3 regions of the Pedococcus bigeumensis genome follow, and region 2 is predicted to be linked to each of the others. Evidence: predicted binding sites of a transcription regulator. Region 2 holds the regulator's gene; each other region holds the start of a gene.
The links. The regulator HrcA, encoded in region 2, represses chaperone genes, less so after heat shock. The targets are predictions, from matches to a motif close to TTNGCACTCGNNNNNNNCGAGTGCNAA.
Positions count from the first base shown of each region.

Region 1: a site for HrcA is predicted at 4,641-4,667, ahead of groL (chaperonin GroEL). Genes of this name have one in related genera too.
Region 3: a site for HrcA is predicted at 7,209-7,235, ahead of groES (co-chaperone GroES). Genes of this name have one in related genera too.

Region 1 covers NZ_BAAAQS010000003.1:964,235-974,350, reverse strand. Annotated here, with positions in the region: gene ABD262_RS15275 (ABC transporter ATP-binding protein) at 1-799, opposite strand, end outside; gene ABD262_RS15270 (alkaline phosphatase D family protein) at 1,030-2,727, opposite strand; gene groL (chaperonin GroEL) at 2,862-4,487, opposite strand; gene ABD262_RS15260 (hypothetical protein) at 4,796-5,236, opposite strand; gene ABD262_RS15255 (P1 family peptidase) at 5,236-6,282, opposite strand; gene ABD262_RS15250 (VOC family protein) at 6,282-6,653, opposite strand; gene ABD262_RS15245 (GNAT family N-acetyltransferase) at 6,653-7,108, opposite strand; gene ABD262_RS15240 (DUF3263 domain-containing protein) at 7,302-7,592, opposite strand; gene ABD262_RS15235 (pyridoxal phosphate-dependent decarboxylase family protein) at 7,789-9,159, opposite strand; gene ABD262_RS15230 (HAD family hydrolase) at 9,201-9,857, opposite strand; gene ABD262_RS15225 (arsenate reductase ArsC) at 9,899-10,116, opposite strand, start outside.
Region 2 covers NZ_BAAAQS010000005.1:18,197-28,312, forward strand. Annotated here, with positions in the region: gene ABD262_RS15795 (Gmad2 immunoglobulin-like domain-containing protein) at 1-844, shown strand, start outside; gene ABD262_RS15800 (16S rRNA (uracil(1498)-N(3))-methyltransferase) at 852-1,595, opposite strand; gene dnaJ (molecular chaperone DnaJ) at 1,608-2,732, opposite strand; gene hrcA (heat-inducible transcriptional repressor HrcA) at 2,803-3,834, opposite strand; gene ABD262_RS15815 (DUF3097 domain-containing protein) at 4,001-4,876, shown strand; gene ABD262_RS15820 (DUF4870 domain-containing protein) at 5,018-5,428, shown strand; gene hemW (radical SAM family heme chaperone HemW) at 5,441-6,667, opposite strand; gene ABD262_RS15830 (tyrosine-protein phosphatase) at 6,960-7,751, shown strand; gene ABD262_RS15835 (hotdog fold domain-containing protein) at 7,796-8,266, opposite strand; gene lepA (translation elongation factor 4) at 8,310-10,116, opposite strand, start outside.
Region 3 covers NZ_BAAAQS010000005.1:775,998-786,113, forward strand. Annotated here, with positions in the region: gene ABD262_RS19280 (GuaB3 family IMP dehydrogenase-related protein) at 1-513, opposite strand, end outside; gene guaB (IMP dehydrogenase) at 895-2,496, opposite strand; gene ABD262_RS19290 (WhiB family transcriptional regulator) at 2,730-3,023, shown strand; gene ABD262_RS19295 (RNA-binding S4 domain-containing protein) at 3,078-3,311, shown strand; gene ABD262_RS19300 (hypothetical protein) at 3,411-4,898, opposite strand; gene groL (chaperonin GroEL) at 5,033-6,652, opposite strand; gene groES (co-chaperone GroES) at 6,768-7,061, opposite strand; gene ABD262_RS19315 (GNAT family N-acetyltransferase) at 7,321-8,145, shown strand; gene ABD262_RS19320 (class I SAM-dependent methyltransferase) at 8,228-9,460, shown strand; gene ABD262_RS19325 (VldE C-terminal domain-containing protein) at 9,587-10,116, shown strand, end outside.

The DNA of each region.
Region 1 (10,116 bases), on a different contig from region 2:
AGGCACCTGCCGGGTCCGGGTGCAGGCGCACGTCGAGGCGCTTCATCCGCTCGAGGATCTTGTCGGCGGTGGGCTCGCGCATCTCGTCGACGACGTGACCATCGGCCAGGAAGACCACGCGGTCGGTGTGCGCCGCGGCGACGGGGTCGTGCGTGACCATGACGATGGTCTGCCCGAACTCGTCGACGCTGCGCCGAAGGAAGCCGAGGACCTCCGCCCCCGACGTGGAGTCGAGGTTGCCCGTGGGCTCGTCGGCGAAGACGATCTCGGGCTTGCTGACGAGGGCGCGCGCGCAGGCGACGCGCTGCTGCTGACCGCCCGAGAGCTCGCTCGGGCGGTGGCTGAGCCGGTCGCGCAGGCCGACGGTGTCGATGACGGTGTCGAACCACGCCGCGTCGGCCTTCCGCCCGGCGATCGCCAGGGGCAGGAGGATGTTCTCCTCCGCGTTGAGCGTCGGGATGAGGTTGAACGACTGGAAGACGAACCCGATCCGGTCGCGGCGCAGGGTGGTCAGGGCCTTGTCCTTGAGACGGGTGATGTCGACGTCGCCGATGTAGACCTCACCGCTGGTCACGGCATCGAGGCCGGCGGCGCAGTGCATCATCGTCGACTTGCCGGAGCCTGACGGACCCATGATCGCGGTGAACTCACTGCGCGCCAGGTCCACGCTGACCCCGTCGAGGGCACGGACCTCGGCCTCACCCTTGCCGTAGACCTTGTGCAGGTTGACGACACGCGCGGCGGCCGCGCGGGTGGTGGACGCCGTGGGGGCGTCGGTGGTCAGGGGTGTCGCAGTCATCTCAGGCTCCCGGCTCATGGTGGATTCCGTTCTCCTCAAAAGTAGGGACGCTGCACCTGCGACGCATTCAGGTTCGACCCTGAGCCCACCCTGAGTGAACCCCCAGTCCACCTACCGACTGTCCACCAAACGGTGGACGACTCGTGAACGTGCCCCGACGCACGAGCGGTGGTTCGGAAGATCCGCGGCGTCAGGGCCCGGCGGATCCTCCGAACGACGGGGCGGTGCGCTCAGCTGATCGCGACGCGTGCCACCTGCCGCAGCTCGGGGTCGTCGTAGCGGTCTCCCCGCACCTCGCCGGCCTCCCAGCGCATCACCAGCCCACGCCCGCGGACCTCGAGGGTGGCGAGGTTGTTGTCGAACCACGGGCCGTGCGTCACGACCCACCGGTATGGCGCGCTGGGCACCTTCTCGGTGCGGCTCACGAGGAACTCCAGGGGCCGGGCCAGCCCCTTGCCGAGGAAGGCCTGCGCGATGCGGACCTGGCGCGGCAGGGGGTTGCGGATGGGCGAGCAGACCGCCTGGAGGATCGTGCTGCTGCCGCCGCCGAGCTGGTCGGGGCCGATCTCGGTGATGTAGGAGTTGTGCACGTCGCCCGACAGGAAGGTGATCGTCCCGGGTGCCTTCCCGCGCTCGCCGTGGGCGACCTGCACCACCATGTCGAGCACCGCGGCGAAGCCCTCCTGGAAGGCGGCCCAGTGCTCGAGGTCGAGGGCGCGCCGCATCTTCTCGCCCCACTTCGCCACCCGCGGGCCCCAGGCCCCGGTGGCCATCGCCTCGTTGATGGCCTCGAGGTCGTGGATGCCCTGCGCGATGAAGAACGGCAGGGAGGTGCCGATGAACAGGTGGTCGACGTCGCCGCGCAGCTGGCCGTCGAGCCAGGCGAGCTCGTCGTCGTCGAGGATCGAGCGCCGCTCCGGCTCCAGGACCCGCGCGGCGCGTGAGTCCACCACGACGAGCCTGGACTCCCCCAGGTCGCGGGCATAGCTCCACCGGTAGGTCTCCGGCTTGGCGTCCACCCGCTCGGCGAGCTCGTCGAGCACCTGCGTCAGGTCGAGCTCACCGCTGGCCCCGGACTCGGCGTGGGCCGCGATCCGCTGCCACACCTCGTCGTCGGCCAGCTCCTCGGGCGAGAGGTTGCCGACGTGCTGGTAGACCCAGTAGGAGGCCAGGCCGCCCACGATCCGCTCGTGCCACCAAGACGTCTGGTTGATCTCACGGTGCCAGCTCTGCGAGGTGTTCCAGTCGTCACGGATGTCGTGGTCGTCGAAGATCATCGCGCTCGGCAGCGTCGACAGCAGCCACCGGTTGAGCGGGTCGGTCCACGCGAGCCAGTAGAGGTGGGAGTACTCCGCGAAGTCCTTGAGCTCCTCGCCCGGCGGCTCGTCGAGGCTGCGACGGGACGCGATGTAGTCACGCATCTGCTCGCTGGTCTCGTCGGCGTAGACCTGGTCCCCGAGGAAGCACAGCAGGTGTGGCCAGTCGCCCTCCTGGCGCTCGGGCCGGCTCAGGTGGTGGGCGTACGCGCGCAGGGCGTCCACGCCGTTGCTCGCGTTGCCCTCGGCGTCGTGCGGCACGCTCGTGCGGCACGAGCCGAAGGCCAGCCGGGTGGGCTCGCTGTGCAGCAGGGTCCTGATCCGGCTGGGCGGCAGGTCGGTGCGCTCGGGCACCGGCTCGGGCCAGACCCGCTCGTCGTCGATGTCCACCTGGTAGGCACTGGCCGACCCCGGCTCGAGGCCGTCGAGCACCACCAGTGCGTAGTGCCGGTCGTGGGCCGCGAAGGTCGGCGCCGACCACTCGCGGTCGAACGCCCGGACCCGGACCACGGCGGCGTCGCGGGTCTGGACCCAGATCGTGGCCGACCGCTCGCCGATGTAGCGGAGCAGCGGCCCCAGGACGAGGGGACCGGGGGGCGGGGAAGTCGGCACGAGGAAGTTCTACACGGCCCACCCCCTGCTTGGGTAACGCCGCTGGGCAGCCGATCCGTTCGGGGGATGGCCGAAGGGCGGCCCACCTCTCGGTGGACCGCCCTTCGGCGTGTGGCGTATGCCGTGCGGCTGGGCTAGAAGCCCATGCCGCCCATCTCGTCGCCACCGGGGGCCATCGGCGCAGCCTTCTCGGGCTTGTCGGCGATGACGGCCTCGGTGGTGAGGAACAGCGCGGCGATCGACGCGGCGTTCTGGAGCGCGGAACGCGTCACCTTGGCCGGGTCGATGATGCCCGCGGCGATGAGGTCGACGTACTCGCCGGTGGCGGCGTTGAGGCCCCACCCGGCATCGAGCGTGCTGACCTTCTCCGTCACGACGCCACCCTCGAGACCGGCGTTGATCGCGATCTGCTTGAGCGGAGCGGAGGCTGCGACGCGAACGATGTTCGCACCGGTGGCCTCGTCACCCTCGAGCTCGAGCTTCTCGAACGCGGCCTTGGTCGCCTGGAGCAGGGCCACGCCACCACCGGCGACGATTCCCTCCTCGACGGCTGCCTTGGCGTTGCGCACGGCGTCCTCGATGCGGTGCTTGCGCTCCTTGAGCTCGACCTCGGTCGCGGCACCGGCCTTGATGACCGCAACGCCGCCGGCCAGCTTGGCCAGGCGCTCCTGCAGCTTCTCGCGGTCGTAGTCGCTGTCCGACTTGTCGATCTCGGCGCGGATCTGGTTGACGCGACCCTGGATCTGGTCGGCGTCGCCAGCACCCTCGACGATGGTCGTCTCGTCCTTGGTGACGACGACCTTGCGGGCCCGGCCGAGCAGGTCGAGCTCAGCCGTGTCGAGCTTCAGGCCGACCTCCTCGGAGATGACCTGGCCACCGGTGAGGATGGCGATGTCGGCCAGCATGGCCTTGCGACGGTCACCGAAGCCGGGGGCCTTGACGGCGACCGACTTGAAGGTGCCGCGGATCTTGTTGACCACGAGCGTCGACAGGGCCTCGCCGTCCACGTCCTCCGAGATGATCAGCAGCGGCTTGCCGGACTGCATGACCTTCTCGAGGAGGGGCAGCAGGTCCTTGATGCCGGAGATCTTGGAGTTGACCACGAGGACGTAGGGGTCCTCGAGGACGGCTTCCATGCGCTCGGTGTCCGTGACGAAGTAGTGACTGATGTAGCCCTTGTCGAAGCGCATGCCCTCGGTGAGCTCGAGCTCGAGGCCGAAGGTGTTGGACTCCTCGACGGTGATGACGCCTTCCTTGCCGACCTTGTCCATGGCCTCGGCGATCATCTCGCCGATCTGGGGGTCAGCAGCGGAGATCGAGGCCGTCGAAGCAATCTGCTCCTTGGTCTCGACGTCCTTGGCCATCTCGAGCAGCTGGGCGGAGACGGCCTCGACGGCCTTCTCGATGCCACGCTTGAGGGCCATCGGGTTGGCGCCTGCGGCGACGTTGCGCAGGCCCTCCTTGACGAGGGCCTGGGCCAGGACGGTGGCGGTGGTCGTGCCGTCGCCGGCGACGTCATCCGTCTTCTTGGCAACTTCCTTGACCAGCTCTGCGCCGATCTTCTCGTACGGGTCGTCGAGCTCGATCTCCTTGGCGATGGACACACCATCGTTGGTGATCGTGGGGGCTCCCCACTTCTTCTCGAGGACGACGTTGCGGCCCTTCGGACCGAGGGTGACGCGCACGGCGTCGGCGAGGATGTTCATTCCCCGCTCGAGACCGCGGCGAGCCTCTTCATCGAAAGCGATGATCTTGGCCATTCGGGTGGTTCCTCCCACGCGAAACGTAAGCGGTGGCCAGCGGGTGCCCGCGACGGACGGCCCGGCTCGCGCGGCTCACGTCGCCGCGTTCCCCGGACCTCACCCAGACTGGCCTGGATTGTCACTCTCAGGGTGAGAGTGCTAACGCCATTATTGGCACTCTCCCCGGGAGAGTGCAAACGTGTCCGCGCCAGGCGAACGGCGATGATCTCCGCGCCGGGGCTCACCGTGACCTCGTCATCGAGCCGGTCGGGCTCGCCTTCGACTCGATGGACCTCGAGGTCCAGCCACCCTGATGCAGCCGCCCGTCACAGGAGCGTGCGCAGCGTGGCGTCGGCCTCCGACTCCACCGGGTCGTCCAGGTCGGCGACGAAGACGGCGTACGCCGTGCGGGCCGGGTTGGCGTCGAGCCCGGCGAGGACCGTGCGCCAGGCCGCGAGGTTGGGGTGGTCGAGGGTGGTGCAGGCCTCGGCGGGGCGCAACGTCTCCACGGCGGCCTCGAGCTGCTGGCGGGACAGGTCGTAGGTCTGCGACCCGTTCGCGTGACCGAGCAGCTTGGCCAGCACCACCGCGGGCAGGGCGTGCCGCCCTCCCGGGGCGTTGACGTGGGGGAACTCCAGCTCAGGTGACGACGACGCCGAGCTGATCCCCACGGCATACGCGACCGGTGGCTCCCACCCGTCGATGGTGGACGCCAGCGCGTCCTTGATCGCAGCGAGTCCTTCGGGCGTGCTCCAGTCGGGCTCCATCACCCCATCCTGACAGCCGACGGGAACGCGTCGCGGTACGACCGCAGGTCGACGGTGCCGTTGGCGACCGACTCGGCAGCCAGCGCCGCGTGGCCCACGGCCCTGGTCACGCAGTCGCCCGCGGCCACCATCAGGGCGTGCAGGGCAGGCAGCTCGGGCGCCGGCCGCTCGCCGGTCGCGAGGGTGAACAGCGTGTCGCCGTCGAGCAGCGTGTGCACCGGGTGGATCGCCCGCGCCAGCCCGTCGTGGCCCAGGCCGCTTACCTTCTGGCACTGCGCCTTGCTGAGGGTGGCGTCCGTGGCGATGACACCGATCACCGTCGCCATCCCCGGGCGCACCGGCTGCCCCTCGTATGCCGCGTCGGCCCGGGCGCGCGCCGCGTCCAGCTCGTCGGCGCTCGGCAGCCCGACGTGGGCGAACTCGTCGCCGAGGCCGTACCGGGCGGCCAGCAGCTCGCCGGTGCGCTCGTCGTGCGGTGCCCCGAACGAGTTGAGGGCCACCAGTGCCGCGACGGTCGTGCCGTCGTCGAGCACCGCACTGGCCGACCCGATCGCCCCCTTGAGCCCGCCGGCCCGTGCGCCCGTGCCGGCGCCCACGCACCCCTGGAGCACGGCGTCGGCGGAGGCCACGGCGAAGGCGTCCACACCGTCTGCGCCGGTCGGGGCGTGCGCGAACTCGCCGCCTCGTCCGAGGTCGAAGAGCACCGCCGCCGGCACGATCGGGACCACCTGCCCGGGCTCCCCCATCGGCCAACCCAGCCCCGCGGCATACAGCTGCTGGACCACGCCGTCGGCGACGGCGAGCCCGAACGCGCTCCCGCCGGTCAGCACCACGGCGTTGACCCGGTCGACGAGGTTGCGGGGGTCGAGCAGGTCGGTCTCGCGCGTGCCGGGTGCGCCGCCCCTGACGTCCACCCCGGCCACGGCGCCTGCGTCGGGAGCCACCACCACGGTGCACCCGGTCAGCCAGCCCTCCTCGCGACGGGTGGCGTGGCCGACCCGCAACCCGTGGACATCGGTCAGGGAGTTCGTCGAGCCGGGACGCATCACTCTGGACGGGCGTCGATGACGCAGAACCGGTTGCCCTCTGGGTCCTCGAGCACCTCGAAGTCGCGCTCACCCTCGGGGTACTGCCAGTCCTGGACACGCTGGGCACCCAACCCCACGAGCCGTTCGATCTCGGCCTCCTGGTCGTGGGCGTAGAGGTCGAGGTGGATGTGGGGGTGCAGCAGCGGTCGGGTGTCGCCCAGGTTGAGGGAGAGGTTGGGCCCGACGCCGTCGCGGGGGCTCAGGATCACCCAGTCGGGCTCGGGCTCGTAGCGCGGCTGGTAGTCGAGGGCGGCCGCCCAGAAGGCCATCGCGCGGGGGACGTCGCGGACGTTGACGACGATCGACCCGATCTTGAACCCGGCTCCCATCACAGCTCCATCCGGTAGGCGCGGGCGTCGGCGACGAAACCGACCCGCTCGACCATCGCCGTCGTGTGGGTGCCCGCCGAGATCGTGACCGCCCGCAGCCCGGAGTCGCGGGCCCAGCCGACGGCTGCGGCGAGCAGCACCTCCCCGGCACCGATGCCACGGTGCTCCGGGCGGACGAAGAAGGTGTCGACCACCAGCTCGGCGCCGGCTCCGGGGACCCGGCCCGGCCAGGGCAACGGCTCGACCACCAGGCCCTGGAGGTAGCCGGCGTGGTCGTCGCCGGCCTCGGCGATCCAGACCGGGCGGACCTTCTGGCTCGCCGACCACGCACGGGCGAACCGGTCGAGGAAGCCGACCTCGCCCTGGCCCCCGCGGTGACGGGCGCACTGCAGCGTCAGGGCCGCCACGACGAGCGCGTCATCGGGACCAGCCAACCGGGTTCGCACTCCGCCCACGCCAGAAGTGAACCACGCGGGAGCAGGGCAGGACACCGGATCGGAGCCGTGGGCCCCCGGGTGGGGCTCCGCGGGCGCCCGGGTGGACACCGCGGGTCCCGGACCCCGTGGGCTCCTTGAGTGGGCCGCGCCCGGACGCAACAACGCCCGTACAGTCGCTTCTGCACGGGCGTTGGTGAACCAGGGGGCTCGGTCAGAGCTGGATGCCCAACCGGCGGGCACTGCGGGCGCGCTGGCGCGAGGCGCGCAGCCGGCGGAGGCGCTTGATGAGCATCGGGTCGGCCTCGAGGGCGGCCTGCGAGTCGATGAGCGCGTTGAGCACCTGGTAGTAGCGGGTGGCGCTCATGTCGAACAGCTCGCGGATCGCCTGCTCCTTGGCACCGGCGTACTTCCACCACTGGCGCTCGAAGGCGATGATCTCGCGGTCACGATCGCTCAGCTCCGTGGTGACGCTGACCTGACCCTGCTCGTGTGCGAAGTTCAACTCTCGACCATTCCTTGGATGAGACACAGGCGTGCCTGCTGTGCAGACGTGACGAGCGGACGTGTCGTCCGTGCGTGCAAGGGCAACTATACGGAGCGAATCACACGCTTGTCATTCCACTCGCGAACTCTGCGGCGACGGGTCTCGACGGGTTTGGTCACACCCGTCCCACTCGCCCCACCAGGCGATTCGCGCCTCAGGCCATGGTGTCGAGGATGGCCGTGATGTCGTCCTCGGAGGTCCGCGGGTTGACGATCGCGAACCGCGTCAGGGTCTCGCCGAGGTGGGAGGTGGGGACGACGAACGCGAACTGGTCGGCGAGCATCCGGTCGGACCACTCCTGGTACTCGGCGGCGGTCCAGCCGACCCGGCGGAAGACCACCACCGACAGGTCGGGCTCGCGGACCACCTCGAGGTAGTCGCGGCGGGCGATCTCCTCGGCGGCGAACCGGGTGACCTCGAGCGTCCGCTCGACGGCGTCGCGGTAGGCGCCCGTGCCGTGGGTGGCCAGCGAGAACCAGAACGGCAGGCCACGGGCTCGGCGGGTCAGCCCCACCGAGTAGTCAGTGGGGTTCCAGTCGGGCTTGTCGGTCAGCACGTCGAGGTAGGAGGCGTGCTGGGTGTGCGCGGCACGGGCCAGCGCCGGCTCACGGTAGATCAGCGCGCAGCAGTCGAACGGCGCGAACAGCCACTTGTGCGGGTCGACGATGAACGAGTCGCAGTGCTCGATGCCGGCGTAGAGGTGCCGCACCGACGGAGCCGCCAGACCAGCGCCGCCGTAGGCACCGTCGACGTGGAACCAGATCCCGAACTCACGGCAGACCTCGGCCACCGAGGCGAGGTCGTCGACGATCCCGAAGTTGGTGGTGCCGCTGGTCGCCGCCACGGCGAAGAACGTCTCGGGGCCGTGCGCCAGCAGGACCTCGCGCAGGGCCGCACCGCTGAGCCGGCCGCGGTCGTCGACCTCGACACCGACCAGCTCGGCGTCCATGACGTCACAGGCCGACTGGATCGAGGAGTGTGCGCCGTGCGTGGCGGCGACCCGCCAGGGCCGCGCACCGGTCCCGGTGCGCGACTCGTGCGCGGCCTTCATGCGGGCCGTGTGGCGGGCCGCGACGAGGGCGGAGAGGTTGCCGATCGTGCCGCCGGGCACGAAGACGCCGCCGGCCTCGGGGGGCAGGCCGACCAGGTCGGCGATCCAGCGCAGGGCCTGGTTCTCGGCGAACACCGCGCCGGCACCCTCGAGCCACGAGCCGCCGTAGATCGACGACGCCCCGACCACGAGGTCGAACATCGCCGCGGCCTCGGTCGGGGCGCACGGGATGAAGGAGAGGTAACGCGGGTGGTCGGTGGAGATGCAGGCCTGGGCGAGGTGCTCCTCGAAGAGCTTGAGCGCCTCGAGGCCGCCGATGCCGTCGACCGTGATGGTCTGGCCGGCCTTCGCGTCGAGCTCGGCGAGCGTCTGCGGCCCGTCGAGCGGGACCGGGTCGAGCTTCAGGCGGTCGGCGGAGTAGGCGAGGATCGCGTCGCCGAGGGCCTCGAGGTTTGCGTCGCTGTAGCCGTGCACGCGGCGAGTCTAGGGGCGCAACCTGCTGCCGGGTGCAAGCCTCAGCCGGCCGCCGGCCCGAACAGTGCCGTGCGCAACGCGTCGACGTCTGCGACGAGGGCATCCGGACCCGTCGCGGCCAGGGCGGGCTGGAGACCGGCACCCCAGGTGACGGCCACCGCGCTCATGCCCGCCGCGCGGGCGGCTTCGACGTCGACGGTCGCGTCACCGACGTAGACGCAGTGGTGCGGCGGGGCACCGAGCTGCTCCGCGGCATACAGGAGCGGCGCGGGGTGCGGCTTGTGGAGGGTGGTCTCCTCCTGCCCGGCCAGGACGTCGATGCGGGCCTCGAGCCCGACGGCGCGCAACCCGAGGCGCACGGTCTCGCCCTTCTTGCTCGAGACCACACCGGTGCGCGCGCCCGCGGCGTGCAGGTCGTCGAGCAGCTGGGGCACCCCGTCGACGGTGCGGATCAGCTCGTCGTGGTTGGCGAGGTTCCACGTGCGGTAGACGTGGGTGAGCTCCGCGCCGCGACCGGGGTAGCGCTCCTCGAGCACGGGCTGCAGGGGGCGGCCGATCCACGAGCGGACCTCGTCCTCGGGCGCCACCTCACCCAGGACCGAGCCGAGCGCGTGGTGGTACGACGCGACGATGAGGGGGATGGTGTCGGCGAGGGTGCCGTCGAAGTCGAACAGGACGACGGGCCAGCGTGGAGTCACCACTCGAGGCTAACGACTGCTCCCGCCGTGGACGGCGGCGGTCAGGCCCGCGGTGTCACGCCCAGCTCGCGGAGCAGGACCTCGACGCGCGCGCGGATCTCGTCCCTGATCGGGCGGACCGCCTCGACACCCTGACCGGCCGGGTCGTCGAGCACCCAGTCCTCGTAGCGCTTGCCGGGGAAGTAGGGACAGGTGTCGCCACACCCCATCGTGACGACCACGTCGGAGGACTCGACCGCTTCGGTGGTGAGCACCTTCG
Region 2 (10,116 bases):
GGTCACGCCGCCCGCCACCCACGGCCCCTCCGTCTCGTCGTCGGCCCCCACCACGGGCTCGACCGGCTCGCCCACCACCAGTGCTCCCTCCGCGACCGAGGCGGTCTCGCTCCCGGTCTACTTCGTGGGACCAGTGGGGGGCGACACCACCAAGTACAGGCTGTTCCGCGAGTTCCTGCGCGGGACGATCCCGGTCGGCGGGGGTGCGGCCAACCGGGTCGAGGCAGCCCTCGGCCTGGCCATGAACGCCCAGCCGTTCAGCAACACCGACGGTTACCTCCAGCCCTGGAGCGGTACGCGGGTGACGACTGCCTCGGTCACACCCGAGGCCATCGAGGTGGAGCTCAGCGGGCCCGGCGCGGGCGGGTTCGACGCCGAGACCCAGCGGCTCGCGGTCCAGGAGATCGTGTGGACCGCACAGGCCGCATCCCAGACGAGCCTTCCCGTGCGGATCCGGGTCGCCGACGGGTCGACCACGCTGTTCGGGTCGATCTCGACGGACCAGGACTTCACCCGCCCACCGTCGGACCGTCTCTACGAGGACGTGGCGCCCATCTGGGTCACCGCCCCGACCCGCGACCAGGTCCTGCCGGCGGCCAAGCCGGTGGTGGTGAAGGGCCTGGCGATCGTCTTCGAGGCCACCGTGAACTGGCAGCTCGACCGCGGCACCACGCAGGTGTCGACCGGTCACGCCACGGCATCCATCGGAGCGCCCATGCAGGGCGCGTACTCCTTCTCGCTCGGCAGGCTCGCCGCCGGCGACTACACGATCCGGGTGCGCGAGCTGAGCGCCCAGGACGGCTCCGTGAGTGCGGAGAAGGCGGTGTCGTTCACGGTGCGCTGAGCGACGGTCAGCGCCAGCGGCCGGCCGCGCTCAGCACGGCGATGGCGGCCGGGCCGGCACTCGAGGACCGCAGCACGGTGTCGCCCAGCCGCACCGTCAGGGCGCCGGCCGCCTCGAACGCCGCGACCTCCTCGGGCGTGATCCCGCCCTCCGGGCCGACCACGACCAGGACGTCCCCCGTGGCCGGGAGCACCTGGGTGGCGAGGCTCCGGGTGGCGTCCTCGTGGAGCACGTATGCCGCCGCGGCGCCGGTGACGCGGGCCGCGAGCGCCTTGATGGTGACCAGGTCCGCGACGACCGGGACGCGCGCGCGCCGCGACTGCTTGGCGGCCGCCACCACGGTGGACTCCCACTTGCGGCGGGCCCTGTCGGCGCGCTCGCCGCGCCACTGGACGATGCTGCGGGACGCCTGCCACGGCACGACCTCGTCGACCCCGAACTCCGTCGCCGCCTCGATGGCCTGGTCATCCCGGTCGCCCTTCGCGAGCGCCTGCACGAGGACGAAGCGGGGCTGGGCCTCGGGCTCGTGGTCGACCTCGACCACGCTGAGCTCCAGCTCGGCCTTGCCGGAGGCGACCACCGCGCAGGTGAGCCGCAGCCCGGCTCCGTCGGCGAGCAGGACCTGCTCCCCGACGCCGATCCGCCGGACGGTCGCCGCGTGCCGCCCCTCCGGGCCGTCGAGCACGACCCGGCCGCCCACCGCGGCGCCGACGACGACGGTGGGGTCGACGAGGAACAGGGGCAGCGTCACGACGGTCGGCTGCTACTTGACCTTGAAGGCGTCGCGCAGCTTGCCGAACAGGCCCGGGTGGGCCGGGGACAGCCGACCCTCGGGTCGCTCCTCGCCGCGCAGGGCTGCGAGCTCGCGCAGCAGGGCCTCCTGCTGCTCGTCGAGGCGGGTCGGCGTCTGCACGTTGGCGTGGATGATGAGGTCGCCGCGGCCGGTGCCCCGCAGGTGCGTGACGCCGAGCCCGCGCAGGGTCATCGCGTCGCCGGCCTGGGTGCCCGACTTGATCTCCAGCTCGTTGGTGCCGTCGAAGGTCTCGAGCTTGACCGTCGTGCCCAGCGCTGCTGCCGTCATCGGGAGCTCGACCGTGCAGTGCAGGTCGTCACCGCGACGCTGGAAGGTCTGGTGGGGGCGGACCGCGACCTCGACGTAGAGGTCACCGGCCGGGCCGCCGCCCTGGCCGACCTCGCCCTCCCCGGCGAGCTGGATCCGGGTGCCGGTGTCGACGCCCGCGGGGACCTTGATGGTGAGGGTGCGCCGGGTCCGGACCCGGCCGTCACCGGAGCACTCGAAGCAGGGGCTGACCAGGACCTCGCCGTAGCCCTGGCAGGTGACGCAGGGACGGGTCGTCATGACCTGGCCGAGGAACGAGCGCTGCACCTGCTGGATCTCACCGCGGCCGCCGCAGACGTCGCAGGTGCGCCGGGAGGTGCCCGGCTGGGCCCCGTCGCCGTGGCACGTGGAGCAGACCACGGCGGTCTCGATCGCGAGCTCCTTCTCCGCACCGAACACCGCGTCCGCGAGGTCGATGTCGAGGCGGATCAGGGCGTCCTGGCCGCGGCGCTGGCGCGACCGGGGGCCGCGCTGCGCCTGGCCCGCACCGGCGCCGAAGAAGGCGTCCATGATGTCGCTGAACGAGAAGCCCTGGCCGAAGCCGGCCGCGCCACCGGCATACGGGTCGGATCCCATGTCGTAGGAGCGGCGCTTGTCGGCGTCCGAGAGCACGTCGTAGGCCTGCGAGACCTTCTTGAACTGCTCCTCGGCCTCGGGGCTGGGGTTGACGTCAGGGTGCAGCGTCCGCGCCTTCTTGCGGTAGGCCCGCTTGATGTCCTCGGGGCTGGCGTCCCGGGACACGCCCAGGTCCTGGTAGTAGTCGTTCAACGCGATGTCCTTGGTGTCACAGGGGGTGGAGTCAGGCAGGCTGACGTTCGGGGCAGCGGGTCGACGCGCGTCACTGCGCGAGGATCCGGGAGACGTACGTGGCCACGGCCCGCACCGACGCCATCGTCGTGGGGTAGTCCATGCGAGTGGGGCCGAGCACGCCCAGCCCGGCCACGAGCTCCGAGCCCGAGCCGTACTCCGTCGAGACGACGGACGTGGACTGGAGGCCGGCGAAGGGGTTCTCGTGGCCGATCCGCACCGAGACGGCGTCGGAGGTCTCCCGAGCCGTGCCGAGCAGCTTGAGCAGCACGACGTGCTCCTCCAGCGCCTCGAGCACGGGGCCGATGCTGAGCGGGAAGTCGGTGCCGACCCGCGCGAGGTTCGAGGTGCCCGCCAGCACCACCCGCTCTTCGCGCTCCTCGACGAGCGCGTCGTCGAGGGACTGCACGACCGAGCGCACCAGGTCACGGTCCGCGGGCTCGAACTCGTCGGCGAGGCTGGCCAGGGACGCGGCGGCCCCCACCAGGCGCTGCCCGACGGCCCTGGCGTTGACCTTGGCGCGGACCAGGCCGAGCAGCGCCTCGCCGTCGGCGTCGGACAGGTCGTGCGGGGTCTCGATGACGCGCTGCTCGACCCGGCCGGTGTTGACGATCAGCACGACCATGAGCCGGCTGGGACCCATCGGCACGAACTCGATGTGGCGCACCGTGGACCTGGTCAGCGAGGGGTACTGCATCACGGCGACCTGACGGGTCAGTGAGGCCAGCAGCCGCACGGTCCGGTCGACGACGTCGTCGAGGTCGACCGCCCCTTCCAGGAACTGCGCGATGGCGGCCCGCTCGGCGGCGGTCATCGGCTTGACCGAGCTGAGCCGGTCGACGAAGAGCCGGTAGCCGGCGTCCGTGGGCACGCGACCGGCACTGGTGTGGGGAGCGGCGATCAGCCCCTCCTCCTCCAGCGCGGCCATGTCGTTGCGCACGGTCGCGGCGGACACGCCAAGCTGGTGGCGGTCGAGCAGCGACTTCGACCCCACCGGCTCGGAGGTCTGGACATAGTCCTGCACGATCGCGCGCAACACTGCGAGACGACGTTCCTCACTCATCGAAGACCTCCTCGACCACTCAAGGTCCGACAACGGACACGGCGTTGGGCAGCTGGCACTGGCACTCAGGCTCAGCGAGTGCCAAGTCTACGTTGTTCCCGGGCCGGAACCAGCACGGGCGGCGCGCCCACGTCGCGAAGGCGCGGGCGCGGCATACCCTGCCTCGGTGTCCGACCGTTATGGCTCCGATGTCCTGTCCGGCGACTGGAAGGTCCCCCCGCGCGGGCGCTCCCGCGAGGTCGAGGCCGAGACCGGCCTGGTCGTCGAGGACGTCGAGACCGGCTGGTGCGGCGCGGTCGTCCGCGTGGAGAAGGCCGGCGGGATGCGCGTGGTCCACCTCGAGGACCGGCGCGGACGCACCAAGGGCTTCCCGATGGGGCCGGGGTTCCTCCTCGACGGCGCTCCGGTCGTGCTGACGCCACCGACGGCGGCCGCCCGCGCCCAGCTGGCCGAGGCCCGCGCCGCCGCCTCCCGCACCGCCTCCGGGTCGCGGACGGTCGCGGGTGCTCGCGCCAAGGTGGCGAGCGGGTCGCGGATCTTCGTCGAGGGCCGCCACGACGCCGAGCTCGTGGAGAAGGTCTGGGGCGCCGACCTCCGGGTCGAGGGGGTGGTCGTCGAGATGCTTGACGGCGTCGACGACCTCGTGGGTGCCATCGCCGAGTTCCAGCCCGGCCCGGGACGCCGGATGGGGGTGCTCGTCGACCACCTGCTGCCCGGCACCAAGGAGCACCGCGTCGTGCAGGCCGCCGCCGTCGGTCCGTATGCCGCGCACGTCCGCGTGCTCGGCCACCCCTACGTCGACGTGTGGCAGAGCGTGCGTCCCGAACGGCTGGGGCTGTCCGCCTGGCCGGTCATCCCGCGCGGCCAGTCGTGGAAGGACGGCATCTGCGACCACCTGGGGTGGCCGCACGACACCCAGGCCGACATCGCCCGGGCCTGGAAGCAGATCCTCGGCACGGTCCGCTCCTACGCCGACCTCGAGCCGACCCTGCTCGCCAGCGTCGAGGAGCTGATCGACTTCGTGACGGAGCCGGGGCACTGAGGCAGGCGGGGGGCGGGGCACGTCAGGGTCGGCCCTGACCTGCCCCTGACGGGACCCCCGGTCGGACCCCGAAAGACGTTCTCCCGGGGGCCCGGATGCGTTTCACTGGAGGCAGCACCCACGGAGACGACGGAGAGAGCAATGACCGACCAACCGCAGCAGCCGGAGCCGCAGCCGGGCTATGGCAGCCCCCAGCGGCCGATGTCCCCGCAGGACGAGAAGACCTGGGCCACCCTCGTGCACCTGTCACCCTTCGCGTCCGCCGTGGTCGGGATGCCCTTCCTGGGACCGCTGGTCATCTACCTGGTGCTGCGTGACAGGGGTCCGTTCATCAGGCACCACACGGCGCAGGCGCTGAACTTCCAGCTCGTCCTGCTGGTCGCCTACGTGGGCCTCGGTCTGCTGTCCCTGCCGATCGTGACGCTGATCATCACGGTGCCCCTCCTGATCGCCGTGGCTATCGCGTCCGTGGTCTTCCAGATCATCGCGGCGGTCAAGGCCAACAACGGTGAGTGGTACCGCTACCCGATGACCCCCGACTGGGTGAAGTGATCCGGGCGGGTCTCAGCGCAGGCCGAGGAGCCGTCGCACGACGGTGTCGGTGAGCAGCCGGCCCTGCCTCGTGAGCACCACCCGCTGACGACGCAGCGCCGCTGTCGGGTCCACGAGCCCCTCGGCGATCAGGCCGGCGACGGCCACTCGTCCGTCGTCGTGCAGGTCGTCGATCGGGAGCCCGTCGACCAGCCGCACGCCCAGCAGGACGCGCTCGTCGTGGCGCTGCTCGTCGGTGAGCGTCTCGCGGCCGTGCGCCGGGCTCAGCCCCTCGCCGACCCGCGCCGCGTACGCGTTGGGGTGCTTGACGTTCCACCACCGCACTCCCCCGACGTGACTGTGCGCTCCGGGGCCGATGCCCCACCAGTTGCCGTCGGCCCAGTAGCCCTCGTTGTGGCGGCAGCGGGCCTCGTCGCGCAGCGCCCAGTTGCTGACCTCGTACCAGCCGTAGCCGGCTGAGGTGAGGTGCTCGTCGGCGATCTCGTACTTGGCCGCCTCGTCGTCGTCCTGCGGCGCGGGCACCTGACCACGCCGCACCTGGGCGGCGAGCTTGGTGCCCTCCTCGACTACCAGCGCGTAGGCCGAGACGTGGTCGGGGGCCAGGGACGTGACGGCGTCGAGGCTGGTGCGCCAGTCGTCCAGCGACTCCCCCGGTGTGCCGTAGATGAGGTCGAGGCTGACCTGGAGGCCCGCGGCCCGCGCGGCCCGGACCGCTCGCTCGACGTTGGCCGGGTCGTGGGTGCGCTCCAGGGTGCGCAGCACGTGGGGCACCGCCGACTGCATGCCCAGCGACACCCTGGTGAAGCCGGCGGCGGCGAGCACCTCGAGCCCTTCGGGCGTCACCGAGTCGGGGTTGGCCTCGGTGGTCACCTCGGCGTCGGGAGCGAGCCCGAAGCCCGCGCGGATGCCGTCCAGCATCCGCGCCAGGTCGACGGCGGCCAGCATCGTGGGGGTGCCTCCGCCGACGAACACCGTGTCGACCGTGGGCGCTTCGCCCAGGACGGTCCGGGCCAGCGACAGCTCGCGCAGGGCCGCGTCCGCGAAGGTGGCCACGCTCGCACCGTCGACCCCCAGCTCGGTCAGGGTGTACGTGTTGAAGTCGCAGTAGCCACACCGCACCGAGCAGAACGGCACGTGCAGGTAGATGCCGAACGGGTGGTGCTCGAGGGACCCGAGTGACGCCTGCGGCAACCGTCCGTCGGACGGCGCCGGGTCACCGTCGGGGAGGGCGCTGGGCATGGCTCCATCCTCGCAGGCGACTGCCAGTGGCCCTGACCCGGCGTGTCTCGGCGACACGCCGCAGGCCGAGCAAATGGACCCGGAATCTCGGGGAAATCTGGGCCGAACCCCTTGTCGCGGACCGGTCCCTCGATTAGAAATATGCCTACGCACTCGCTTCGGCGAGAGCGTCGATCAGGACCTCGGTCCTGGTCGTAGAGGGCCTCGGAAACTCATACTTTCCGAGGCCCTCACCTATTGCCCCCGAAGGCCCCTCGCGGCTCGGTCCGCAGGCTCCCCGTAGGGTCGAGCCGTGACCACACCCCGCTGGATCGAGCTCGACGGCGTCGTCAACATGCGCGACGTCGGTGGCCTGCCGACCACTGACGGTGGAGTCGTGGCCACCGGCCGGCTGCTGCGCTCCGACAACCTCCAGGACCTCAGCGACGCCGACGTCGAGGCCCTCGAGCAGCTCGGGGTCACCGATGTCGTCGACCTGCGCAGCAACGTCGAGCTGACGCTCGAGGGTCCCGGGCCGCTGCGGGCCCGTGACCTGACGCACCACCACCACTCGCTGTTCCGCGACGACGTCCACGCGGTCAGCGCGCAGGAGGCGCTGGTGCTGCCCTGGTCGAAGCAGGACCAGCAGAAGGCCGACGCCCAGCCCCGCCTCGACGACGACTACTGGGCCAGCCACTACCTCGGCTACCTGACCCACCGGCCCGACTCGGTGAGTGCCGCCCTGGCCGTGGTCGCACGGAGCCGGGGGGCGACGATCGTGCACTGCGCCGCCGGCAAGGACCGCACCGGGACCGTCGTCGGCCTGGCCCTCTCGGTCGCCGGCGTGAGTGATGACGACGTCGTCGCCGACTACGTCGCGACGGGCGAGCGCATCGAGCGCATCATGGCCCGGCTGCTGGCTCGTCCCGCCTACAGCGAGGCACTCCAGGACCAGCCCGTGGACCACCACCGCCCGCGGCCGGAGACCATGCGACGGATCCTCGAGGTGCTGGCCGAGCGGCACGACGGAGCCGCCGGGTGGCTGCGCGCCCAGGGATGGTCGGCCGACGACGTCACCGAGCTGCGGACCAGCCTGCGCGGCTGAGCCAGCCCGCGCGGCATACCGGGTCGTCGCCGGGCGGCCACGGCTCAGCGCGAGGGCTTGTCCGTCACCCAGAGTCGGATGGTGCCCTGCACGACCGCTGTGCCGTCGTCGCGGACTCCCTTGACCCGCACCGGGATCTCGACGTCACCCTCGCGCGCCCAGTCGGCCGGGTCAGTCTCCGCGATGCAGGTGATGTCGCTCGTCGCCTTGGCGGTGTACTCGACCTCCATGCCCTTCGGGATCCACCGGCGGGTGCTCGGGATCGTCGCCTCGGCGAGGGCGCCCATCGCTGCCTCGAGCCCGTTGCAGATCGCGATGACGTGGACGGTGCCGATGTGGTTCTGCACCCGGCGACGCTTCCTGATGGTCAGCTCGGCGCGGTGGGGGCCGAGCTCGACGAACCGCGGCCGCGCGGTGCGGAAGTAGGGCGCCGCCTGTTCGAAGACGAGCGAGAACAGCAGCTTGCCCCGGGGGTATGCCGCGAGGCGCCGGTAGAGCGCGTAGGTGTCGACCATGCGGCAGACATTACCCGTCGGTAACCTCGTCGGCGCGGGTCCCCTACTTCTTGGTCGCGGCGTCGTTCGACAGTGCTGCGATGAAGGCCTCCGGGGGCACCTCGACGCTGCCGATGTTCTTCATCCGCTTCTTGCCGGCCTTCTGCTTCTCGAGCAGCTTGCGCTTGCGGCTGATGTCACCGCCGTAGCACTTCGCCAGGACGTCCTTGCGGATCGCCCGGATGTTCTCGCGGGCGATGATGCGCGAGCCGATGGCCGCCTGGATGGGCACCTCGAACTGCTGGCGCGGGATGAGGTCCTTGAGCTTGCCGGCCATCATCACGCCGTAGGCGTAGGCCTTGTCCTTGTGGACGATCGAGCTGAACGCGTCGACGGCCTCGCCCTGCAGCATGATGTCGACCTTGACGAGGTCGGCCTCCTGGTCGCCGTCGGGTTCATAGTCGAGCGAGGCGTAGCCGCGGGTGCGCGACTTGAGCTGGTCGAAGAAGTCGAAGACGATCTCGGCGAGCGGCAGCGTGTAGCGCATCTCCACGCGCTCCTCGGAGAGGTAGTCCATGCCGCGCAGGGTGCCGCGCTTCTGCTGGCAGAGCTCCATGATCGCGCCGATGAACTCGGTCGGCGCGAGGACCGTCGCCCGCACGACGGGCTCGGTCACCGAGGTGACCTTGCCGTAGGGGAACTCGCTGGGGTTGGTGACGGTGAGCTTCTTGCCGTCGTCCATCGTGACCTCGTAGACCACGTTGGGGAGCGTCGAGATGAGGTCGAGGTCGAACTCGCGCTCGAGCCGCTCGCGGACGATCTCGAGGTGGAGCATGCCGAGGAACCCGATGCGGAAGCCGAAGCCGAGCGCCGCCGAGGTCTCCGGCTCGTAGACCAGCGCCGCGTCGTTGAGCTTGAGCTTGTCGAGGGCGTCACGCAGGTCGGGGTAGTCCGAGCCGTCGATCGGGTAGAGACCCGAGAAGACCATCGGCTTGGGGTCGCGGTATCCCCCGAGGGCCTCCTTGGCGGGCTTGGCGGCGTTGGTGACGGTGTCGCCGACCTTGGACTGGCGCACGTCCTTCACCCCGGTGATGAGGTAACCCACCTCACCCACGCCCAGACCCTTGGCCGGGGTGGGCTCGGGCGAGCTGACCCCGATCTCGAGGAGCTCGTGGGTCGCCTTGGTCGACATCATCGCGATCTTCTCGCGGGGGTTGAGGTTGCCGTCGATGACACGGACGTAGGTGACGACACCGCGGTAGGTGTCGTAGACCGAGTCGAAGATCATCGCGCGGGCGGGCGCGTCGGCGTCGCCGGTCGGCGGAGGCAGCTGCTTGACGATCTCGTTGAGCAGTGGCTCGACGCCGACGCCGGTCTTGCCCGAGACGCGCAGGCAGTCCTCGGGCTCACAGCCGATCAAGCCGGCCAGTTCCTCGGCGAACTTCTCCGGCTGCGCTGCGGGCAGGTCGATCTTGTTGAGCACCGGGATGATCGCGAGGTCGTTCTCCATGGCGAGGTAGAGGTTCGCCAGGGTCTGCGCCTCGATGCCCTGCGCCGCGTCGACGAGCAGCACGGCGCCCTCGCAGGCGGCCAGCGACCGCGACACCTCGTAGGTGAAGTCGACGTGCCCGGGGGTGTCGATCATGTTGAGGGCGTAGGTCGTGCCGTCGAGCTCCCACGGCATGCGGACGGCCTGGCTCTTGATCGTGATGCCGCGCTCGCGCTCGATGTCCATCTTGTCGAGGTACTGGGCGCGCATGTCGCGGCCGTCGACGACGCCGGTGATCTGGAGCATCCGGTCGGCCAGCGTCGACTTGCCGTGGTCGATGTGGGCGATGATGCAGAAGTTCCGGATCAGGTCCGGCGGCGTT
Region 3 (10,116 bases), 760 kb from region 2:
GGAGACGTGCTCGGCGCTGACGGTCGTGCCGCGGATGACGAACAGGTCGACCCCGGCGTCGACGACCGTCTTCCAGAACTGGTTGGTGCGCTGCGGGCTGAGCGCGCCGGCCGCGGTGACCCCTGCCTCACGCACCTGGCGCAGCCGCTCGGTGATCAGCTCGGGCTGGATCTCGGCGGCGTAGATCTCCTGCATCCGCGCGGTGGCGAGGGCCGGGTCGAGCGTGGCGATCTCGGCCAGCAGCGGCGTCGGGTCCTCGTAGCGGGTCCAGAGCCCTTCGAGGTCGAGCACCGGCAGCCCACCCAGTCGCCCGAGGGCGATCGCCGACTCCGGCGACATCACGGAGTCCATCGGTGCCGCGATGACGGGGATGTCGAAGTGGTAGGCGTCGATCTGCCACCCCACCGACACGTCCTCGGGGTCGCGGGTGCGGCGTGAGGGCACCACGGCGATGTCGTCGAAGGAGTACGCGCGGCGGCCGCGCTTGCCTCGGCCGATCTCGATCTCAGTCACCGCGCAAGGCTATCGGGCGCGACCGGTGCTCCACGCCCGAGCCTGCGACGACGAGCGAGAGGGGGAGGGCGAGACGGGGCGACGTCCCGTCGCCGGGTGAGGGGGGCGACCGGCGACGGGACGTCTTTGAATCGTCGCGACCGACCGTGGCCCGTCAGCGACGACGTTGAGTGCACCCCTGCTGGGACGTGAAAACGTCCGTGTCGCAACCCTAGGTTGCCCGCTCGCGGGGCGACTCACCCAGATTGCGTATGCCGTTCTGGACGTCGTGCAGACACCGTCGCCACGGCGCGCTTCGGCCGGACCACGCGGCATACCGACCGCTGGGGACCGGCGCCTTCAGGCGTCGGCCCAGGCGTCACCCGGGCGTCAGCCCTGGCGTCAGCGACCGCTGTAGTTGGGTGCCTCGACGGTCATCTGGATGTCGTGCGGGTGGCTCTCCTTGAGCCCCGCGGAGGTAATCCGCACGAACTTCCCGCGGGCCTTGAGCTCGGGGATCGTGGGCGCTCCGACGTAGAACATCGACTGCGCCAGCCCGCCGACGAGCTGGTGCACGACGTTGCCGAGCGGGCCGCGGTAGGCGACCTGGCCCTCGATGCCCTCGGGCACGATCTTGTCGTCGCTGGCGACGTCGGCCTGGAAGTAGCGGTCCTTGGAGAACGACTTCTTGCCCCGGGAGGCCATCGCCCCGAGCGAGCCCATGCCGCGGTAGGACTTGAACTGCTTGCCGTTGACGAAGATCAGCTCGCCCGGCGACTCCTCGCAGCCCGCGAGCAGCGAGCCCAGCATCACGGTGTCGGCCCCGGCGACCAGGGCCTTGGCGATGTCGCCGGAGTACTGGAGACCGCCGTCGCCGATGACGGGGACACCGGCCGAGCGGCAGGCGAGCGAGGCGTCGTAGATGGCGGTCACCTGGGGCACGCCCACACCGGCGACGACCCGGGTGGTGCAGATCGAGCCGGGTCCGACGCCGACCTTGACGGCGTCGACGCCGGCGTCGACGAGGGCCTGCGCGCCCGCGCGGGTGGCGACGTTGCCGCCGATCACCTGGACGTGGCGGGTGGCCGGGTCGGTCTTGAGGCGGCGGACCATGTCGAGCATCAGTCGGGCGTGCCCGTTCGCGGTGTCGGCGACGAGGACGTCGACCCCGGCCTCGACCAGGGTGGTCGCCCGCTCCCACGCATCACCGAAGAAGCCGATGGCGGCACCGACGAGCAGCCGGCCGTGGTCGTCCTTGCTGGCGTGGGGGAACTGCTCCGACTTGACGAAGTCCTTGACGGTGATGAGCCCGGCGAGACGTCCCTCGTCGTCGACCAGCGGCAGGCGCTCGCGCTTGTGCTGGCGCAGCAACGCGGTGGCGTCCTCGCGGGAGATGCCGACGCGACCGCTCACGAGCGGCATCGGGGTCATCACGTCGCGCACCAGGGTGGTGGCCCACTCGGCGACCGGCGTGAAGCGCAGGTCGCGGTTGGTGATCATGCCGAGCAGGTGGTCACCCTCGTCGACGACCGGCAGCCCGGACACGCGGTACTCGCCACAGCGCCGGTCGAGGTCCTCGAGCGTCGCGTCGGGCCCGATCGTCACGGGGTTGCTGATCATGCCCGTCTGGGTGCGCTTCACGAGGTCGACCTGGTAGGCCTGGTCCTCGATCGACAGGTTGCGGTGGAGGATGCCGATGCCGCCCTGCCGCGCCATCGCGATGGCCATCCGCGACTCGGTCACGGTGTCCATCGCCGCCGAGACCAGCGGGATGCGGATCGAGAGCTCACGGGTGAGCCGGGCGGTCGTGTCGACGTCGGAGGGGATCACGTCGGTCTCGCCCGGGAGCAGGAGGACGTCGTCGTAGGTCAGGCCGAGCTTGCCGAACGGGTCGTGCTCCTCGGACTCGGGAGCGGGGACCGCGGCAGCGGCGGGATCGGCGGCAGGGGAAGGAGCGGACTCCTCCAGGCGGTGACGGTCGTCGAGGTCCACACCAAGGCTCATTGCCCAATCGTAACGGGCCGCCAGCACCAGCCACGACGGCCCTCCGGGGCCGGCTCGTGGCCGGTCACGAGCAGTCACGCGGCCCGGTTCGCCAGTCCCGTCCAGAATCTGGGATGGCCGGGCCGGGTGTGAACGGCCTTGAACAACTCCTTACGTTACGGGCCTGTTTCCGCAGGTCACGCGACGGTAGCGTCCGAGACGTGCGGCATCGTGCCGCGGGAGAAGAGGACGACATGGCTGAGTTGTCACGGCTTCCTGGACCCATTGCCGACCTGTGGGACTGGCAGCTCGACGGGTCCTGTCGGCAGATCAACCCAGAGGTCTTCTTCCACCCCGAAGGCGAGCGTGGCCCGGCCCGCCGCTCCCGCGACTCCCAGGCCAAGGAAGTCTGTCTCGCCTGCCCGGTGCTCACGCAGTGTCGCGAGCACGCGCTCCGGGTCCGCGAGCCCTACGGAGTGTGGGGCGCGATGACCGAGGACGAGCGCGAGGCGCACTACGCCGGCCACGCGGTCCCCGCCGCCAGCTGACCGCTGCCCGCTGCGGGCGGACCCCCGGCTGGTGACACACCTAGACTCGGCGGCGTGAGCAGCCCTGTCGAGCCTGTCCAGGTCCCCATCCGCGACGAGTCCATCCGGCTCGGCCAGCTCCTCAAGCTCGCCGGCGTGGTCGATGACGGCGCGATGGCCCGCTCGGTGATCGAGCTCGGCGAGGTGACCGTCGACGGAGCCGTCGAGGTGCGACGCGGCGCGCAGGTGCGCCCCGGTCAGGTCGTGACGTATGCCGGCCAGTCACTGCACGTCGTCACCGGCGGCTGAGCTCCGCCGCCAGCTCCGCTGACGCCTCCACCGCCACCTCCACCCCCACCTCCGCCGACGCCTCCACCGCCAGCGCCACCGACACCTCCACCCGCCCGGTCACTCGGCGACGAGCAGGGCCCGGAGCATGTCCCTGGTCTGGGCGCTGACCGCCCAGTTGTCGCGCGACTGCCAGTCCACGGAGAACACGTCCGCGCAGTTGCTGCTCAGCTCGAGCGTCCGCCCGTTGCGCAGCCGCGCCTCGACGACGAACAGCGACGACCCGGTGGTGCAGGTGCTCCCTGCCCGCGTCGCCGATCCGCTCCTGGCGAGGTCGGCATTGAGCTGGGCGAGCTGCGGGTCGCCGAGCACGTTGGCACGCACCGGCCGGAACCGAGGGACCGCGGTCGGCACGGCCCGCGGGTGCAGGCAGGCGGTGGCGGCCTCGAGCACCGCGCCGCGGGGCAGGCTGGGCGGGGCCACCCCCGGCGGCGCGAGCGACTTCCCGAGCACGGAGGGGCAGCCGAGGAACCCACCCTCCGTGGCGTCGGACGCCGGGTCGGTCAGCGCCCCCTGCTCGGCCAGGGCGGTGTAGTAGCTCGCGAGCGCGGGCCAGCCGTTGCAGGCCAGGCCCTCGTTCGCATAGGTGTGCACCGCGCCGTCGACCCCGAGGAGCACCATCCGGAAGGCCGGCCCGGTCGGCAGGGGCGGGCACTCGGTGCCCCTCGTGCGAGGTGCCAGGTCGAGGGCGTCCACGGCCAGCGGCACGCTCACCGGCGCATCCGGCGGCAGGAAGCCCGACCACACCGAGCCGTCGTCGGTCTGCGCGCACACCAGCACGGCCGACACGCTGCGGCTCAGGGGCTCGGTGGTGACCGGCGGCGGGGTCGGCGGCGCGAGCGAGTCACGGCAGGTCACGGCGGACGGCTGCGGGGTGGGTAGGGGGGTCACGCCGTCGGGGCCACGGCCGGCGAGGAGGCTGCCGACCGTGACGGCGGCCACCAGGGCCACTCCCCCGAGCGCCCAGCCGCGCACTCCCCGCCAGCGCGCGGCATACGGTCTCGGCTGCTCGAGGAGGCCGGCCACGGAGGGGTCCTGGGGTGGCAGCGCGTCGAGCACCACCCTGAGCCGGCCCTCGTCGAACCCCAGCCGGCCGCAGACCGTGTCGAGCGCGCGCACCCGATGCCGTCGCGCCGCGGCGACGTCGTCGTCGAGCGCCGCCGCGACCTGGCCGTCAGAGAGGCCATCGAAGGTCCACAGGACCAGGGCCACGCGCTCGCGCGGACCCAGCTCGGCCAGGGCGCCCAGCACCTCGGCGCGGGACGGCGGGTCGGCCACGGTGGCCGGCTGCTCCACGCGGCGGACCCGGGTGTGCCGCCGCCGCAGGTAGGTCTCCACGAGCGCCCGCCGCAGCCCCGCGTCGTACGAGCCCGCACCGACCTGCGACAGGTGGCGCCACTGCGGCCAGCTGCGGGAGAGCGTGGTGCGGACGAGCTCCTCGGCTGCGCGGTCGTCCCCCACCAGCAGCCAGGCCGTTCGCAGCAGGTCGCCACCCCGAGCGACGACGTACTCGTCGAAGCTGGGGGGTTCGGCGAACCGGTCCGCCATGGCCACCTTCGTCCTTCGCCACCTGCCCTTCCCGAATCGTATGCCGCGCAGTCGGTGCAGGACATGGCGGCGGCATGACATGGCGAAGGCCCGCCCCCAGTGGGGACGGGCCTTCGACGAGGTATGCCGTGGGGTCAGTGACCGTGGCCGTGACCGTGACCGCCACCGGCGGACTCGGACTCCTCTTCCTTCTTCTCCACCACGAGCGTGTCGGTGGTGAGCACCATCGCCGCGATCGAGGCGGCGTTGACCAGCGCGGAGCGGGTGACCTTGACCGGGTCGATGACGCCGGCCTTGATGAGGTCGCCATACTCGCCGGTCGCGGCGTTGAGGCCGTTGCCCACCGTGAGCTCGCGCACCTTGGAGACTGCGACGTAGCCCTCCATGCCGGCGTTCTCGGCGATCCAGCGCAGCGGCTCGGCCGCGGCCTTCTTGACGATCAGCGAACCGGTCGCCTCGTCGCCCTCGAGCACGAGGTCGTCGATGGCGCTGGAGGCGTGGACGAGGGCCGAGCCGCCACCGGCGACGATGCCCTCCTCGATGGCCGCGCGGGTCGCCGAGATGGCGTCCTCGATGCGGTGCTTCTTCTCCTTGAGCTCCACCTCGGTGTGGGCACCCACCTTGATGACGCAGACGCCACCGGCGAGCTTGGCGAGGCGCTCCTGGAGCTTCTCGCGGTCCCAGTCGGAGTCGGTGCGCTCGATCTCGGCCTTGATCTGGTTGACCCGGCCGGTGACGTCGTCGGAGTCGCCGGCGCCGTCGATGATGGTGGTGGTGTCCTTGGTGACGACGACGCGACGGGCCTGGCCCAGCACGTCGAGGTCAGCCTGATCGAGCTTGAGGCCGACCTCCTCGGAGATGACCTGGCCACCGGTGAGGGTCGCCATGTCCTGGAGCATCGCCTTGCGACGGTCGCCGAAGCCCGGGGCCTTGACCGCGACCACGTTGAAAGTGCCGCGGATCTTGTTGACCACCAGGGTCGACAGCGCCTCGCCGTCGATGTCCTCGGCGATGATCAGCAGGGGCTTGCCGGTCTTGACGACCTTCTCCAGCACCGGCAGGACGTCGGCGATGGCCGAGATCTTGCCCTGGTTGATGAGGATGTAGGCGTCCTCGACCACGGCCTCCATGCGCTCGGCGTCGGAGACGAAGTAGGGCGAGATGTAGCCCTTGTCGAACTGCATGCCCTCGGTGAACTCGAGCTCGGTCGTCGCGGTCGAGGACTCCTCGACGGTGATGACGCCGTCCTTGCCGACCTTGTCGAAGGCCTCGGCGATGGTCGAGCCGATGGTCTCGTCCTGGGCGGAGAGCGACGCGACCTGGGCGATCTCGTCCTTGCCCTCGATCTCGCGGGCGTTCTCGAGCAGCCGGGCGCTGACGGCCTGGACAGCGGCGTCGATGCCGCGCTTGAGGCTGGCCGGGGCGGCACCCGCGGCAACGTTGCGCAGGCCCTCCTTGACCATGGCCTGGGCGAGCACGGTCGCGGTGGTGGTGCCGTCACCCGCGACGTCGTTCGTCTTGGTGGCGACCTCCTTCGCGAGCTGGGCGCCGAGGTTCTCGTAGGGGTCCTCGAGCTCGATCTCCCGCGCGATGGTCACACCGTCGTTGGTGATCGTGGGGGCGCCCCACTTCTTGTCGATGACGACGTTGCGGCCCTTGGGGCCGAGCGTCACCTTGACCGCGTTCGCGAGCGCGTCAACGCCGCGCTCCAGCGACTTGCGGGCGGAGTCGTTGAACTCCAGCGTCTTAGCCATGAAAGTCCTTCTCTAGCAATCGGGTGCAGTGCAGTGAGATGAGGCCGTGAACGCGACGTGCCCCATGTGCCGGATAGCCGGCACACAGGGCACGTCACTCACGAGGTGCGGATGCTCAGCCGACGATGGCGAGGACGTCGCGGGCGGAGAGGATGAGGTACTCCTCGCCGCCGTGCTTGATCTCGGTGCCGCCGTACTTGCTGTAGATCACGCGGTCGCCGACGGTGACGTCGAGCGGGACGCGGTTGCCGTTGTCGTCGATGCGGCCCGGGCCGATCGCGAGGACCTCGCCCTCCTGGGGCTTCTCCTTCGCGGTGTCCGGGATGACGAGGCCAGACGCGGTGGTCTGCTCGGCCTCGACGGACTTGACGACGATGCGGTCTTCGAGCGGCTTGATGGAAACCGACACGGTGAGGACCTCCCCTTCGGGAATGTCGAAGTTGGACAGTGGTGGTGGTGCGGGGTGCTGCCGATCCGGTCGCCGTCGCGGGGGTCGACCGGCTGGCTGCGTTAGCACTCGGCGAACCGGAGTGCCAACGCAAATCTAGGCTCGCGGTTAGCACTCGGTCAACTCGAGTGCCAGAACTGGACGCCGAGTTCGCCGAGGGCGGACTCCACGACCCATATCCGGTGGCGCGGAAGACCCCGGAGCGGGCAGGGTCTGGCCCATGACGACCTCCCCGAGCGACCCCGCCGTGCTGCTCCGCGCCTACGACGAGCAGCTCCGGCAGGAGGCCGAGGTGCCGTCGGCCATCACGGTGGACCGGCTGGGCCCCCTGGTGCTCGCCACCTACCTCGGGGGCCGGGGGTTCATCACGTACCGGACCCTCGACGTCGACGGCACCCCCGCGAGCGAGGAGTCGGTCCGGCAGCTCGTCGAGCAGGCGCTGGCCCACTACGAGGCGATGCCCGAGATCGACCGGGTGGAGTGGAAGACCCGCGGCCACGACCACGCCCCCGGGCTGCACGACGCGCTGGTCTCCCACGGGTTCGTGCCCGACGAGCCGGAGTCGATCATGATCGGCGAGGCCCGGCTGCTCGCGGTCGACGTCGAGCTCCCCGAGGGCGTCGCGGTGCGCCGGGTGACCGACGAGGACGAGGTCCGCGCCATGACGGCCATGCAGGGCGAGGTCTTCGGCGACGAGCCGGCCGAGCTCCAGGGCATGGTCGAGCAGCTCCTGCACCGGCTGCGGACGCGCGACGACATGGAGATGTGGGTGGCCGAGCACGACGGCCGCATCGTCAGCGCCGGCCGGCTCGAACCGGTCGAGGGCACCGAGTTCGCCGGGATCTGGGGCGGCTCGACGTTGCCCGACTACCGGGGCAAGGGCATCTACCGCGCCCTGACGGCAGCCCGGGCACGGTCGGCGATGGGCCACGGCAAGCGCTACATCAACAGCGACTCGACCGAGTTCTCGCGGCCCATCCTCGAGCGGTCCGGCTTCGTCAAGGTCTCGACGACCACGCCCTACGAGTGGCGCCGCACCGGCTGAGCCACACTCCGCAGGCTCAGCCCCCGATCAGGGGGGCGCCGACCCGCGACCTCGGCACGCGGCATACGCAACAATGCGCGACATGGACCTGGCCCTCTTGCGACGGCTGACCACCGGCGAGGGCTGGGGGTTGCTGCAGTCGCTCCCGCCGTACGACGAGTCGTCGGCCCTCGCGCTCCAGCAGCGACTGCGCGACGCGGGCTTCGACCCCGACCTCGTGGCGGCCGCTCTCAACCAGGCCAGGCTGCGGGGCCGCGCCGTCGAGAAGTTCGGCGAGTTCGCCCGCGGCATGGTGCTGACCTCCGACGGGCTCGAGCAGGCCACCCGGCTGGGCGTCGCCGCGCAGCACGCGCAGCGCTTCCGCGCCGCCGGCATCCACACCGTGCACGACCTCGGCTGCGGCATCGGGGCGGATGCGATGGCGATGGCCGGGCTCGACCTGCGGGTCCGGGCCATCGACGCCGACGAGCTGACCGCCGGCATCGCGGCGGTCAACCTGCGGCACTGGCCCGACTCCACTGCGCAGCAGGGTGTCGTGGAGGAGTTCACCGCCCCGGCCGGCGAGGGGGCTCGGGGGGTCGGTGCCTGGCTCGACCCGGCGCGACGCACCCCCGGCGTCGCCGACGTCACCGGTCGCACCCGCCGGATCTTCAACCTCGCCGAGATCTCCCCCAGCTGGGCGACCGTGCAGGAGGTCGCCCGCGCCCTCCCCGCCACCGGCGCCAAGCTCAGCCCGGCCTTCCCCCACGCCGCCCTGCCGCCCGGGGCCGAGGCGCAGTGGACCTCGTGGGAGGGCGACGTCGTCGAGTGCGCCGTCTGGTGGGGACCCCTGGTCCGGACCGCCGGACGCTCCGCCGCCGTGCTGCGCGCGGCGGGTCCCGCGGTCGTGGTCACCGAGGCCGACACCGAGGGCGACCCCCCACCGCTGCAGAACCTCGCCGACCTCGGCGGCTGGCTCTACGAACCCGACAAGGCCGTGCTCCGGGCCGGCCTGGTCGGCGCCCTGACCGCCGCGACCGACGGTGCCGAGCTCGACGCCGGGGTCGGCTACGTCGGGTCGAGCCGGTCCGTGGACGTCCCCTACGCCAAGCGGTATGCCGTGGTCGAGGCGATGCCCTTCAACGTCAAGGCGCTGCGTGGCTGGCTGCGCGACCACGGGGTCGACCGGCTGACCATCAAGAAGCGTGGGGTCAGCGTGGACGCCGACCTGCTGCGACGGCAGCTGCGGCTGCCGGCGAAGGGGCACCAGGAAGCGACGGTCGTCCTGACCAGGGTGCGCAGCAACCAGGTCGCGCTGATCGTCCGTCCGGCCTGAGGCGGCCTCCTCGCGCGGCGCACAGTCGGGCGAATCGCAGGCAAACGGGGGCAAGTCAGGGCAAGCGATGCCCGAAATCGCCGGGAGTTGGCCCTGCGCCGTTACCATCTCGTATCCTCGGCGGCGATGTCCTCCCCTCACTCCGACGGTTACGGCCGCCACCGCGGCACCAGTCCCCGACCCACGACCCTGCTGTCCCGGGTGTGGCGACGCCCGAGCCACCGCTCGGCCGTCAAGGGCCTGGGCCTGGCTGCGTCGGCCCTCGGAGTCGCCACCGCCTTCGCCGCCCCCGCGCCGGGAGCGTCGTTCGAGCTGACCGCCGCCGAGGTGCACCACCCGCCCGTGGTCGCCCGCGCCGAGGCTGTGTCGGCGCCCGCCCGGGTCGCCGACTACGGGGTCATCGGGTTCACCGCGAAGGCCGCCCCCAAGCCGAAGGTCAAGGCTGCCCAGGCTGCCAAGAGCACCCGGACGGCGACCGGCATCTCCCGCAACACCTCGCGCGTCGGCCTGGCCAACGTCGGCGGCATGACCCCGAACGCCATCGCCGTGATCAACGCGGTCAAGGCGCAGTTCCCCGGCTCCGGGCCGTTCGGTGGCTACCGCCCCGGCGACCCGCTCGACCACGGCACCGGCCACGCCGTCGACATCATGTGCGG